DNA from 2 places in the Pyruvatibacter sp. HU-CL02332 genome. Region 1 is predicted to be linked to the other one. Evidence: predicted binding sites of a transcription regulator. Region 1 holds the regulator's gene; the other holds the start of a gene.

What was found. The regulator HrcA, encoded in region 1, represses chaperone genes, less so after heat shock. The targets are predictions, from matches to a motif close to GTTAGCACTCNCNNNNNGNGAGTGCTAAC.
Region 2: a site for HrcA is predicted at 4,546-4,574, ahead of groES (co-chaperone GroES). Genes of this name have one in related genera too.

What each region holds. Positions count from the first base shown of each region.
Region 1 covers NZ_BAABWK010000001.1:1,602,060-1,609,471, reverse strand. The annotation lists gene rph (ribonuclease PH) at 1-152, opposite strand, end outside; gene hrcA (heat-inducible transcriptional repressor HrcA) at 365-1,453, shown strand; gene grpE (nucleotide exchange factor GrpE) at 1,603-2,376, shown strand; gene ABXH05_RS07625 (DUF3047 domain-containing protein) at 2,449-3,630, opposite strand; gene ABXH05_RS07620 (alpha-ketoglutarate-dependent dioxygenase AlkB family protein) at 3,861-4,523, opposite strand; gene dnaK (molecular chaperone DnaK) at 4,780-6,738, shown strand; gene dnaJ (molecular chaperone DnaJ) at 6,845-7,412, shown strand, end outside.
Region 2 covers NZ_BAABWK010000002.1:1,188,231-1,195,642, forward strand. The annotation lists gene ABXH05_RS16245 (hypothetical protein) at 1-1,113, shown strand, start outside; gene ABXH05_RS16250 (GtrA family protein) at 1,110-1,580, opposite strand; gene ABXH05_RS16255 (UbiA family prenyltransferase) at 1,593-3,092, opposite strand; gene ABXH05_RS16260 (DUF8692 domain-containing protein) at 3,269-4,027, shown strand; gene ABXH05_RS16265 (glyoxalase superfamily protein) at 4,065-4,433, opposite strand; gene groES (co-chaperone GroES) at 4,675-4,980, shown strand; gene groL (chaperonin GroEL) at 5,114-6,766, shown strand; gene ABXH05_RS16280 (hypothetical protein) at 6,887-7,276, shown strand; gene ABXH05_RS16285 (DUF5996 family protein) at 7,288-7,412, opposite strand, start outside.

The sequences.
Region 1 (7,412 bases):
AGGAAAGGCGGCACACGCTCTTCAAGGCTGGCGGTCACCAGCACATGGGTGTCGCCAAAGCGCACAAGGCAGGAGCCTTCCGCGTGCTTGGAGAAGCCCGGCTCGAAGGATACGGAACGCATTTGATCGGGACGGCGGCCTGACGGGCGCATGGGAACTCCAGTGCTTATATGAAAAGACGTGTAGGCTGGCGCTTGATCGGCCAGCAAAGTTGGCCACTTCCTATCGTTCGCACCGCCTGTGGGCAAGCAGGGAATGAGAGGCGCGCGAAATTGACGGAATGCGGCGGCATTCCTAGATTTGACGAGAGATAGGTCATTTTGCGGGCCTGGCCGCCCGCACCCTTGGGAGACGACACAGCTTTATGTCTGACTTTACGTCCGACGGACCCAACGCGCTGCTCGAACTCAATCAACGCTCGCGGGATGTGTTCCGCCAGCTTGTGGAGACCTATCTGGAAACAGGCGGGCCTGTGGGCTCGCGCACCCTGTCCAAGACCGGACTGGTGAATGGCGCGTCCCTGTCGCCTGCCTCCATTCGCAATGTCATGGCGGATCTTGAGGATCTGGGCCTGCTCTCCTCCCCGCATACCTCCGCTGGTCGCATGCCGACCGAGGCCGGGCTGCGGCTTTTTGTGGATGCGCTGCTGCAGGTGGGCGATCTCAGCGATGACGAACGCGCCGGTATTGAAGCCCAGATGACAGGCTCCAATCAGGCGGTGGATGACGCGCTGGCGCAGGTCTCCCAGACGCTCTCGGGCCTGTCCCAGTGTGCGGGACTTGTGGTGGCGCCCAAGCGCGAGGCGCGGCTCAAGCAGCTTGAGTTTGTGCCGGTGGCGCCGGGGCAGACCCTTGCGGTGATCGTTTTTGAAGACGGGCTGGTGGAAAACCGGATCATTGATACGCCGGTGGATATGCCGGCCTCATCACTCACCATGGCCTCCAACTATCTCAATGCGCGCCTCAAAGGCCGCAGCTTTGGCGATGCCCAGCGGCAGGTCCGGCAGGAAATCTCCGCCCGCAAGGCCGAGCTTGATGCCCTGACCGCCCAGGTGGTTGAAGCAGGTCTGGCGGTGTGGTCCGGCACGGACTCGGTCACCGGCACCGCTGAACGATCGCTGATCGTGCGCGGACGCGGCAATCTGCTGGAAGACGTGCAGGCGCTGGATGATCTCGAGCGTGTGCGAAAGCTGTTTGATGATCTGGAGACCAAGGAAGAGCTGCTGGAGCTTTTGACCATGGCGGAAGATGCCGACGGGGTTCGGATCTTCATCGGCTCGGAAACCAAGCTGTTTTCGCTGTCGGGCTCTTCGGTCATCGTCTCGCCTTACACAAATGCGGATAACGAGATTGTCGGCGTGCTGGGCGTGGTCGGTCCCACGCGGCTCAATTATGCCCGGGTCATCCCCATGGTGGACTATACCGCCCGGCTGGTGACCCAGCTTGTGAGCTAGGGGCAGATGGGGGCTTCACAGATTGCCTCCGTGCCCCTAGATAGCTGCCATAATCGTTTTTTCGGGATGGTTCACACGGGCGGCTGCTTGGCTTACAAGCGCCCCAGCATCCCGGCATTCCACCCCGTATTCCAGATGGTGACGTTCTGATGAGTGACCCCAAAGACCCGCAAGACCCCCAGAACATGCCCGAAAGTGACGGCGCGCCGGAAACACCGGCTGACGAGGCTGCCGCTGCGCAGGATGCTGCAGGCGACACGCCATGGGCGGAAGGTGGCGAGCCCACATCCAAGGAAGCGCTGGAAGCAGCGGCTGATGCCCTGCTGTCGCCCGAAGCCCAGATTGCCGAGCTTGAGTCCCAGGTGAATGACCTGCGCGACCGCTTGCTGCGCGCCGTGGCGGACGCTGAAAATACCCGCAAGCGCGCCGAGCGCGACAAGCAGGACGCCAGCAAATACGCCATGACGAGTTTTGCCCGCGATATCCTGAGCGTCGGCGACAATATGCGCCGGGCCATCGACACCCTGTCTGAGGAAGATCGCCAGGGCGCGCCCGAGCCGGTCCGCAACCTCATCGAAGGCGTGGAAATGACCGAGAGGGAATTTCTGTCCGTGATGGAGCGCCACGGCGTCAAAGCCATCAATCCGCATGGGGAGAAGTTTGACCCCAATCTGCATCAGGCGATGTTTGAAGCCCCCGACCCCACCCGTCCGGCGGGCACCGTCATGGAAGTGGTCGCGACCGGCTATGTGATCGGCGATCGTCTGCTGCGCCCGGCCATGGTCGGCATCTCCAAGGGCGGCCCTGCCGTCGCCCCGCAACCCGCAGCAGAAGCTGCACCGGAAGCCCCTGCCGACCCGGCGCCTGAGTCAGCGGACCCGGAAAAGCCAACACCGGGCTCAAAGATCGACACCAAAGCGTAAGGCTCTCGGCCTTTCACGACACGCAAAAGGCCAGCTTCGCAGCTGGCCTTTTTTGTGTCCTCACATGCGCGGCTAAAGCACCCGCAGGCTGTCACTTTTGTTCACCAACTGGATGTTGCGAAAATCCGCTGTGCCGGGAATACGCTGGAACAGGCTGTTGGCAATGAACCACACGCGAACAATCCGTTCGGGCGGTGCGCCCATATACTGCTCATAATCCGTATACAGATTACGTTTTTCGCTGAGCCATTTTTTCAAGTCGCCCTCTCCGGAGCGAACCACAACGTGGAACTCGCGATCTTTCCACGTCGGCAAGGGGCACCAATAGGCTTTGCCTATCGGCAAATCGTTACTCCAGTAATACGTAATGTCGCGGCCGTTTTCGAACTCGACGGCGATGGAAATGTAGTCATGGCTGGCCGCGGTATCCTCCGGCAGGGCGGAGGGGATCGCGTCTACTTTCCAGTCCCATGAAATCTGCGTGTCCGGCGTCAGCTCGAACGGGGTTTCCTTTTGCAGGATGCCGACATTCTTGTCGGTATGGCAGTGGATGCAGGCGTGGTCGTCTGAACTGCCATTGGTGCCAGATTGCTCCGTATAGATATCATTCTGGCCCAGGAACCACAGATGGTTCCAGCCGGCCGGCGGCGTGTTCGGTTTTTCAAGGCGATCCTGCTCCCCTGACACCAAGCCGTTCACGTCACCCGCTTGTGCCATGGCCGCAAGTCCATCCGCTGCCAAGCCGCGCCACCGAATGGCCAGCACGGTGAATTCGCCGTCAGCGCCCTCATAGGCATTGAGGTCGGGCATCATGCGGCCGGTCTTTTCAGAGAACTGCCCGGGGAACTGTCCGCCAAGATAAAGGCGGCCACCCGTCGCGCCCGTGTCCGACGCGGTCACCGTCATGCTCTCGCGGGTGCCGTTGAAGACCTCGCCTGTTTCCCCGACCCGGCCCCAGACCTGAAACTGCGGGCCGACCCAGATGTCCAGGCCCCGGCTCAGCCACAGCCGCCCGACCGACAGCAACGTCACCTCGTCGCCGTCTTCCAGCACAATGTCCGTTGATGTCCACGGCATCCGCGAAGGCGGCAGATCAATGAAGGCTGCTTCGGCAATATGTTCCGCTGCGGCATCAATCAGCGGCTGCGCCTGGGCGCGAAAGTCGTCGCCGGACATGGGCGCGTCGGCCTTGCCGTGTTTGCTGACATAGCGCCAGCGTTTGAAAGCCACACCGATATCGTGCGCTGCACCCATCTCTTGTCCCCTCTTGCCGCCATGGATCCCCCGGTCAAGCCGGAGGATGGCGGGGATACTTTGGTGAGCCCCAGGACAGGGCCCACGCTGCGGGTCACCACCAACAGACCAATTTCGCCATTGTCCGGTTTAACCGGACAATCCACGCGGCGTTGCGGTGACCCACCGCCCGCTGTTGTTGCGACGAGCTTAGACCAGCACCGTGCTGCATGCACCAAAACAGAGGGCTGTCAGGGCTTTGTCACCCGCCGCAGCGTGAGGTTGATGCGGCCGCCATCCTTGAGCAGCGTTGAGGTGCTGGGGAAGACCCGATCAATGCCGTGATAGGCGAGGCGGTTGTCGCCGCCGATGAGGAGGACGTCGCCGGAGTGGAGCTTGAAGCTCTGGGTCTTGCCTTTGCGTTCCAGCCCGCCGAGGCGGAAGGTGGCGGTGTCGCCCAGCGAGACGGAGAGGACGGGGGCGTCCAGTGCCTCCTCGTCTTCGTCTCGGTGCAGGCCCATGCGGGCTTTGTCAGCATAGAAATTGACCAGGCAGCATTCGGGCGGGGCCGGATAGCCGGTGACCTCGTCCCACAGGTCCAGCAGCATCTGGGGGATGGCAGGCCATGGATCGCCGGTTTCGGGGTGATTTGGCTGGTAGCGATAACCTGAGCGGTCCGAGACCCAGCCCAGGGGGCCGCAATTGGTCATGCGGACGGTCCACGGCTTGCCGGTGCGCGGCATGGTGGGGGTATAAAGCGGGGCTTTGCTTGAGATTTTGCGGATTTCGCCCAGCAGGGTTGTCTGTGAGGCTGTGTCCAAGGCGCCGGACAGCAGCGTGACCCCGGACGCAATCTCCAGCTTTTGGCTGGAAATCGGGACTTTTGCCGCCTGGTGCTCTGACGCTGGGGCCATTGGCTGAATCACACTCTTTCGCTGGAAAACTGTCGCAGGCCTGTTGCAGTGCACCCTGCCGCTACTTATATACCGCTCTGAAGTTGCGGGTCTTTTTGGACACGCTTTTTTGTAGGTTCAACACGAGGGGACCTGCAGGGCCTGACGTTTGCCGTTTAGGCGCGTATAGGTCCCGCAACACGGATGCAGTTCGGTGCTTGAAGAGTAAGGCCGCAGCATTCCTGGTCCGCCTAAAAGTAACGTGGAGACGAAGTAAATGGCGAAAGTCATCGGCATTGACCTTGGCACGACAAATTCGTGCATTGCGGTCATGGACGGGTCCAACCCGAAAGTTATTGAGAATTCAGAAGGCGCACGCACGACGCCTTCCATGGTGGCCTTTACGGCTGAAGGCGAACGCCTGACAGGCCAGCCGGCCAAGCGCCAGGCTGTCACCAACCCTGAAAACACGCTTTTTGCGATCAAGCGCCTCATCGGCCGCCGCATCAACGACCCGACGGTCAAAAAGGACAAGGGCATGGTGCCCTACTCCATCGTCGAGGCGGACAATGGCGCGGCCTGGGTAGAAGCCCATGGCGAGAAGTATTCTCCCCAGCAGGTCTCGGCTTTCATTCTGCAAAAGATGAAAGAGACCGCTGAGAGCTATCTTGGCGAAACAGTTGAGCAGGCCGTGATCACGGTTCCTGCCTACTTTGACGACGCCCAGCGTCAGGCCACCAAGGATGCCGGCAAGATTGCCGGCCTTGAAGTGCTGCGCATCATCAACGAGCCCACCGCGGCCGCCCTCGCCTATGGCCTGGACAAATCCGACGGTCAGACCATCGCGGTCTATGACCTTGGTGGTGGTACGTTTGACGTGTCGATCCTCGAGATCGGCGACGGCGTGTTTGAAGTGAAGTCCACCAATGGTGACACCTTCCTTGGTGGTGAAGACTTCGACATGATTCTGGTCGATTTCCTGGCTGAAGAGTTCAAGAAGGAAAACGGCATTGACCTCAAGGGCGACAAGCTTGCCCTGCAGCGTCTGAAAGAAGCCGCTGAAAAAGCCAAGATCGAGCTGTCCTCCGCAACGCAGACGGAAGTGAACCTGCCGTTCATCACCGCTGACGCGTCCGGTCCCAAGCACCTGACCATGAAGCTGACCCGCGCCAAGCTGGAACAGCTGGTGGACAAGCTGGTTCAGCGCACGGTTGACCCGTGCAAGAAGGCGCTGGAAGACGCAGGCCTCAAGGCATCAGACATCGACGAAGTTGTTCTGGTCGGCGGCATGACACGTATGCCGAAGATCCAGGAAGTTGTGCAGAAGTTCTTTGGCAAGGAGCCGCATAAGGGTGTGAACCCGGATGAGGTTGTGGCCATGGGCGCCGCCATTCAGGCCGGCGTTCTGCAGGGCGACGTCAAGGACGTGCTGCTTCTGGACGTGACACCGCTGTCGCTGGGCATTGAAACGCTGGGTGGTGTGTTCACACGCCTCATCGAGCGCAACACGACGATCCCCACCAAGAAGGCTCAGACCTTCTCGACCGCCGAGGACAATCAGAACGCGGTGACCATCCGCGTGTTCCAGGGCGAGCGCGAAATGGCGGCGGACAACAAGATCCTCGGTCAGTTTGACCTTGTGGGCATTCCGCCCGCACCGCGCGGCGTGCCGCAGGTGGAAGTGGCGTTCGATATTGATGCCAACGGCATCGTCAACGTGACCGCCAAGGACAAGGCGACCGGCAAGGAACAGGCGATCCGCATTCAGGCATCGTCCGGTCTGTCAGACGCTGACATTGACGCGATGGTCAAGGATGCTGAAAGCCACGCTGAAGACGACAAGAAGCGTCGTGAAACAGTCGAAGCGCGCAATGGCGCTGAGGCTCTGGTTCACTCCACTGAAAAAGCGCTGGAAGAAAACGGCGACAAGGTGGATGCGGAAACCAAGGGTGCCATTGAGGCAGCCATCGCCGAGGTTAAAACCGCTCTTGAGGCAGAAGATCCTGATCCCGAACTGATCAAGACCAAGTCTGAAGAGCTGGGTCAGGCATCGATGAAGCTGGGCGAAGCCATGTATGCGGCAAGCCAGGCGGAACAGGCCAGCCAGGACGCAGCCGCAGACGCTGCCTCTGAAGCTGCCGACAATCCGGCTGGTGATGATGTGGTTGACGCTGACTTCACCGAAGTCGATGACAACGCTGGCGATGACGCCAACAAGAAGGACGGCGCGGCTTAACACGCTGGCCGGTCTACCCTGATACGCCCCGGTGGTGCGGTGATCCGCAGTGCCGGGGCCTTCAGGTGGAGACTTCGCAAGTGTTCCGCCTACGGAATATCACGCCATGTCAAAGCGCGACTTTTACGAAATTCTGGGTGTGCCTCGCGACGCAGATGATGCGGCGCTGAAGTCGGCTTTTCGCAAGCAGGCCAAAAAATATCACCCGGACCAGAACCAGGACAATCCTGACGCGGAAGCCAAGTTCAAGGAATTGAACGAAGCCTATGACGCCCTCAAGGACCCGCAGAGCCGGGCAGCCTATGACCGCTTTGGCCATCAGGCGTTTGAGCATGGCAGCCCGGGTGGTCCTGGTGGACAGGGCGGCCCTGGTTTCGGGCAGGACTTTGCGTCCTCCATGTCCGACATCTTTGATGATCTGTTCGGCGAGTTTGTCGGCGGGCAGCGCGGTGGCGGCGGCGGCCGTCGTGGTGGCGGGCGCACACGCGGTGCGGACCTGCGCTACAACATGGAAATCAGCCTCGACGAGGCAAATGAAGGCAAGACGGCACAGATCAAAGTGCCGACGGCTGTCTCGTGTGAGACATGCTCCGGGTCCGGTGCAAAGCCTGGCACATCGCCTTCCACCTGCGGCATGTGTCATGGCGCGGGCAAAGTACGTGCGTCACAGGGCT
Region 2 (7,412 bases), on a different contig from region 1:
GTGCTGGTGGATTCATGGCTGAACGGCCAGCTGCATTCAGACACCTGTTTTGATGGCGACTGCGCGACCTTTGAAGGCAAGACCTATGTCATTTTTCCGCCCGGCCCTGCTGCCGTGGCGCTGCCCTTTGTGGCGCTGAGTGGTCAGGGCGCGGACTTCAAACACTTCATGCCCCTCTCCATGGCGCTGCTGCTGTCCATCGGCCTCATCTGGTCGCGGCTGTTTGCAGCGGCCGGGCCTGACCAGACGCGCACGCTCATTTTGTTGCTTGCGCTGGTGTTTGCCACGCCGCTTTATTTTGTGGCGTTGCGCGGAGACCGGGTGTGGTTCTTTGCGCAGCTTGTGGGGTTCTTCTTTGTGTCCATGGCGCTATGGGCCACCATCGAACGGCGCAATGCATGGCTTGCTGGCATCATGATCGGCATGGCGTTCTTGTCCCGCCAGATGAGCATCCTCTACGCCCCGCTGCTGTTTGCGCTGATGCTCAATGATGATGAGCCGCTGCTGCGTATCAACAAGGAGCGGATCGTACAGGCCCTCAAGCTTGGCGTGCCGATCCTAGGGGCTGTCGGCGTCTACTGCCTCTACAATTTTGTGCGCTTCGGCGCACCGCTTGATACGGGTTACGGCTACATCGCGGCTAATGTCCTGCCGGGCGAAGAGAACATGATCACTCTGCGGATCAATGATCTTGGCCTGTTTGCCCAGGAGTACTTCCTGTTCAACGTGGTCCACATGTTCTTCCAGGGCCTGCACATTGATTTTGGCGGCACCTACACGACCAAGATCATGGGCGTGGACAGTTTCGGCACGTCCATTCTGGCGGCCAGTCCGTTCCTGCTGCTGCTTGCCTTTGTGCAGCGTCACCGCATCACATTCATCGGCGTTGCCACTGCAGCAGCCATCTGCGGCATCACGCTGTTTTATCATTCCAACGGTTTCAGCCAGTACAATGTGCAGCGCTATGCGCTGGACTGGCTGCCCATTGCCATGCTGTTGCTGGCCCCCACTGTGCGAACGGAGTGGCGTGGCATTCTTGCGGTGCTGGTGGGATACGCCATGGTGCTCAATCTCGTCACCATGGCCGCCCTCAAGATTTCCGGAACAGCCTAGGCAGCTTCAACCACCTGCGCTGATCTGAACGTCAGCAGTTTGTGGCCCACATAGCTTGTGGCCGCGCCAATGGCGATGGCGATGCCGTGGGCGAGGGCTTCGGCGATTGGCATGACCTCGAGACCGATGCCAAGCGCTGGCACAACCATGCGCAACAGCACGACAGCCACCAGCCAGACTTCAACTGCACTCACCAGATTGACGGCGATGAACCGGCGCAGCTGAACAGCCATGGGCAGGCCCGCGTCTGGAAACACATAGGCGCGATACAGCAGAAAACCGCTGGTCATGCCAATGGCATAGGCAATCAGCACCGCCATCTCGAAACTGAGGGCCGGTGCAAAGGAAGCCGACAGAGCAATACGCGCAATCCAGTTGACGGCAGCCGCCAGGCTGCCCACCAGCAGGAAACGCAATACGCGCTTTGTCTCGCTTAGATGTGTGTCGCTTAGAGGTGTGTCACTCATTGCCACGGGCCTCTAGAGCGGAGAGCCAAGAAGCGCTGCAGCGAATACCATGCCGAGCACGGCACCAAGCAGCAGGCTGGGGCCATCCTTGACGGCAAAGGCAACCGGATCGTCATCGAGCTCACCACGCTGGGCCAGCAGCCAGATGCGCGCGACCCAGAGAAACAGGATGGGCGGCGCCGCCCACAGCATGAGTGGCTGCGCGTAGGCACCCGCGGAATAGGCCTCATTCATGACGTACAGAACCAGCACCTGCACGGAGGCAAGGCCGGAAGCGGCGCCAATCATGGCGACCATGGGGCCATCGCCAACCTTATAGCCACGACCAGCCGCCTTGGTGCGGCCATGGGCCTCCATGCGGGTCACTTCCACATGCCGTTTGGCAAAGGAGAGTGACAGGAACAGGAACATGGAGAACACAAGCAGCCATGGGGAGAAGACGACACCTGCCAGCGCGACGCCGAAGCCAAGGCGCACGGTGAACAATGTCGCCAGCACGGCGGCATCCAGCAGCTCGATCTTCTTGAGACTGAAAGAGTACGCCAGGGTCAACGCCAGATAGAGGGTCAGGAAACCGATGGCGACGGGACCAATCCACGCGGCAATGGCATAGGCCGCGAGCATGCCAGCGGGAATGAGCACGAGCGCATGGGCGATCTTCAAGCGACCAGATGCCAGTGGCCGGTTGCGCTTGGACCAGTGGCGGCGGTCATCCGCCAGGTCGAACAGGTCATTCAGCAGATAGGTTGCCGACGCCAAAAGAGACAGCGCGAGGAAACCCGCAGCCGCCAGCGTCCAGGCCTGCAGATCGAACATCAGTCCGCCAAGCAGGAGCGGCGCAAAGATCAGCCCGTTCTTGGCCCATTGATGAAGACGCAGAACCTTGGCGACAAACTTGAACCCGGTGCGCGGACGCTCGAATATCTCTACCGGTTCGCGGACGGTGCGCGCGGCACGCAGCACGCCCGGTGTCGGGTTGACCACAATGGAGTCCTGCGCGGCTTTCCACACAGGTACATCCGCCCGGCTGTCGCCTGCATAGGCGAAACCTTCCGGGAACGCCTCCACAAGCACGGCCGCCTTGGCTTTTGACTTGAGGTTGGTTGCCCCGTCGCTTGCAAAGACGCGACTGATAAACGGAAACCGCTTCTTGATGCGATGGGCGACGAGACTGTCTGTGGCGGTTGCCAGATGCACCTTGCGGCCCATGGCAGCTTCGCGGGCGGCAAAACTCACAAGGTCTTCCGTCGCCGGCAGGCTTTCCACATCCAGCACGGCTTTTTCGGCCAGCTTCTGTTTCAAAATGGCACGGCCTCGCAGCACCCATGCAGCAACCTGAAACAGGCGCAGAGGGTTTTGCCGCACGAAGGCAACAAACGTTTCAAACAGAATGTCCGTTCGGATGAGCGCGCCGTCGAGATCCAGAACAAGGGGCAATTCAGCCGATTTGTCTGTTATTCCGGGCTTTTCCACCGTTTCGGGCGTGCGCTGTGCGTCATATATGGCAGGCATCTGGGGGGCTTCCTGCTGGTTGAACCTTCGCTCAAGTGTGCAGGACCAGGGCCAAAGACCGGGTTAAGGCGGGCACCGGCATTTTTGGTGCCTCCACGCTCCATCCGGCATGGTGTTTGCGACGGTGTTCTTCCTGAAGGGTCAATTGACCCAAAAAATTACACCGGAATTGCGCCATGCGCCTCGACCCACAGTTTGCCAAATACATGATCTTTGCAGGTTCGCTTGCCGTGATGGCAGCCGGGCTGGCGCGGGAAGCCTTTGTGATCAATGTTGGTGTCGGCACCGTGGTGCAGGATCTGCGGCAGTTCAATCTGGATGCCGAGAACAGCGTGCCTGCATGGTGGGGATCATCCATGATGCTGATCGCATCGCTGCTGCTCTATACGCTGGCGGCAAAGGCATGGCGTGCGCGGGATATTCTGTGGCGCCTGTGGCTGGTTCTGGCGATCGTCTTCATGGCCCTGTCCATTGACGAGGCCGCCAGTTTCCATGAAGGCGTCATCGCGCCGCTGCGCCAAGCCTTTGGATTTGGCGGCGTTCTTTTCTATGCGTGGATTGTGCCTGCCTTCATCTGCGTTGCCGGGCTTGGCCTCGCGCTGTTGCCGCTCCTCAAACGATTGCCGGCCAGCCTGTTCTGGAAGTTCGCCGCCTGTGGCGGGATTTTCGTGGCCGGCGCGTTGGGCATGGAAATGATTGGTGGCTGGCTTGACTATCAGGGCTACCGGGCGACCGCCTTCTACGCGCTGTCCATCAGCATCGAAGAAGGGTTCGAGTTGCTAGGCGTCAGCCTGTTCATTGCAGCCTTGCTGGATCAGTTTGATCCCGCCCGTGCCGTTGTCGGCGACTATGCGCGACGCCAACCGATGCGGCACACGCCGGTGCCACGCATGAGCGCAGGCGCAGGCCAGTTCCCGGCCACAAGCGCTGACTAGCCCTGATTAGGGCCAAAATAGGACTTGTCGCTGGCGGTCAGGTTGACGAAAACCGCAACCGGTTGCCAAACGGGTCCATCACTTCCAGCAGTTTGCCGCCCCAGGGCGCATCCTCCAGGCCCGGCCTGATATTGCCTATGTCGTCGCGGCTTCGCAGTTCGGCATGGAATGCCTCGATGTCGTCCATGGACACAAATGCCGTGGAGCCCGGCGTCGCATCGCCATGATGCCCGGTGAGGTCCAGGGTCAACCCAGCCCGTGAGATGCGCATATACAGCGGCAAGTCAGGCTCGAACCTGTGCTCGAACACGATTTCAAACCCCAGATAGTCCAGATAGAAGCGCCGGGCCTGCGCTTCATCAAACATCCTCAGGACCGCAATGGCGCCGTGAAAAGCGATGGTCATTGGGCCTCCTGATCTGCGGGTGTCGGGCGAAAACATCGAGTCTTCCTGCCACTTTAAGCCATCACAACCTGTTGACACCCGTTGGCAGACTCCCTATCTCACCCCCGTGCTTGTTAGCACTCGCCCAAACCGAGTGCCAATAGGCAGCGGGCCGCATCAAGCAGCCCGCTTAGTTATTGAAAATGTTGGACTTTTGGCCCTGATGTGATTGGGGCCTTATCCATTTAAGAGGAGAGAGCTCATGGGTTTTCGCCCCCTGCACGACCGTGTTGTCGTTCGCCGGCTCGAAGAAGATGAGAAGACAGCTGGCGGGATCATCATTCCCGACACCGCCAAGGAAAAGCCAAGCGAAGGCGAAATCGTCTCCGTTGGCGACGGCGCACGCGATGAGTCCGGCAAGGTACAGCCGCTGGACGTGAAAGCCGGCGACAAGGTGCTTTTCGGCAAATGGTCCGGCACCGAAGTCAAGATCGACGGTGAAGATCTGCTCATCATGAAAGAGAGCGATATTCTCGGCGTGATCGAAGGCAAAAAGGGCAAGAAGTAGAGCTGCGCGAGGGCATTCCCCTCACTAGCGCGGCTTTTTTATTGCCGTTTTCAGACCATCAAACTGCTAACCCGCCGGGCCGAGCCGCTTTTGCGAAAAGCGCCGACCGGCACAATGAGAGGTAAAGGAAACCATGGCTAAAGAAGTCAAATTTGGTTCCGAAGCCCGTGAAAAGATGCTCCAGGGCGTCGATACACTGGCAAATGCTGTGAAGGTGACGCTTGGTCCCAAGGGCCGCAATGTCGTCATCGACAAGTCCTTCGGTTCACCACGCACCACCAAGGACGGTGTGTCCGTGGCGAAGGAAATCGAACTGGAAGACAAGTTCGAGAACATGGGCGCACAGCTCATCCGTGAAGTTGCATCACGCACCAACGACGAAGCTGGTGACGGCACAACAACGGCAACTGTTCTGGCTCAGGCCATCGTACGTGAAGGTGCCAAGTCTGTGGCTGCCGGCATGAACCCAATGGACCTGAAGCGCGGCATCGACCTCGCAACGTCAGCCGCCATTGCAGACCTCAAGAAGCGCTCCAAGAAAGTTAAGGGCACTGAGGAAATTGCACAGGTCGGCACGATTTCAGCCAATGGCGAAAGCGAAATCGGCGAGCTCATCGCCCAGGCCATGCAGAAGGTCGGCAATGAAGGTGTGATCACGGTTGAAGAAGCCAAGTCACTGGAAACCGAACTTGAAGTCGTTGAAGGCATGCAGTTCGACCGTGGCTACCTGTCACCGTACTTCATCACCAATGCAGACAAGATGACAACGGAACTCGACGATCCGTACATCCTGCTGCACGAAAAGAAGCTCTCCAACCTGCAGTCCATGCTGCCGATCCTGGAAGCTGTTGTTCAGTCTTCACGTCCGCTGCTGATCATTGCAGAAGACATTGAAGGCGAAGCGCTGGCGACCCTCGTGGTCAACAAGCTGCGTGGCGGCCTGAAGATTGCTGCCGTCAAGGCACCTGGCTTCGGCGACCGTCGCAAAGCCATGCTCGAAGATATCGCTGTTCTCACAGGCGGCCAGGTCATCTCTGAAGACCTCGGCATCAAGCTTGAAACAGTGACCCTCGACATGCTCGGCACGTCCAAGAAGGTCCGCATCACCAAAGACGACACAACCGTCGTTGATGGCGCAGGCAAGAAGGGTGACATCGAAAGCCGTGTTGCTCAGATCCGTAACCAGATTGAAGAAACTTCATCTGACTACGATCGTGAAAAGCTTCAGGAACGTCTGGCCAAGCTTGCTGGCGGTGTTGCCGTTCTGCGTGTTGGTGGTGCGACAGAAACAGAAGTGAAAGAGCGCAAGGATCGTGTTGACGATGCTCTGAACGCAACCCGCGCTGCTGTTGAAGAAGGCATCGTGCCTGGTGGCGGTACGGCTCTGCTGTCCACGACCAAGGCCATCAATGCTGTTCTTGATCAGGCTGAAAACCACGACCAGCAGGCTGGTGTGAAGATCGTTCTTCGCGCCATCCAGGCTCCGATCCGTCAGATCGCCGAAAATGCCGGCGTTGAAGGTTCGATCGTTGTGGGCAAGGTACTTGAAGGCAAGGGCGTGGGCTTCGGCTTCAACGCACAGACCGAAGAGTACGGCAACCTCGTTGAAATGGGCGTCATCGACCCCGTCAAGGTTGTGCGCCACGCTCTGCAGGACGCAGCTTCCGTTGCAAGCCTGCTGATCACCACAGAAGCCATGGTTGCCGACAAGCCGGAGAAGAACGGCGGCGGTGCACCGGCAATGCCGGACATGGGCGGCATGGGTGGCATGGGCGGCATGATGTAGTCCATCACGTCACCCGAGCTTCCAAGCTCAGTGAACACGGAAAAGGGCGGCTCACACGAGCCGCCCTTTTTTGTTTCGCGAAGATATCCCCGGTGTTTCAGGCGATGGCACAATCGTGGGATGGAACAGGTAACACCCCAGCCGTTTAACCGGTCCCGCCTCAAGACGGGGCTGCATCTGAATTCGACCGAGCGCGAGGTGCTCCAGCGCATCAAGGTCCTACGCACTGCACCACGCCTGCTGAGGCGACTGCACGCGCTTAATCCCAATGCCGAAGAGGCAATACCCGACTTTGCGGGGCATGCCATGGACGCCTATCGGGAAATCCTGACAGCTCTTGCTGAGGAACGCAGTTGGGATTGCGCGATTTACAGCATCGACCGTGCGGTGATCGGCTTGAATCACCTTGCCGACCGAAAAGACCTTCGCGGCACCGGGGCCTGCGCCCGCCTCGCCGTGCGGCTTCGCAAGCAGCGAGGCCCTCTTCAACGGTTGGACTGGGTACCCTGACGAACCAGTGACTAGACCTGGTGCGTGAAGTCCTCGACCGGCCACCCGGCCTTGGTGGCCCCTGCCTGATAGGCGCTTTCGAGGAAAGCCAGCAGGATTGCGCGGGGGTCAGCGCTTTGACGCACGGCCTCATAGG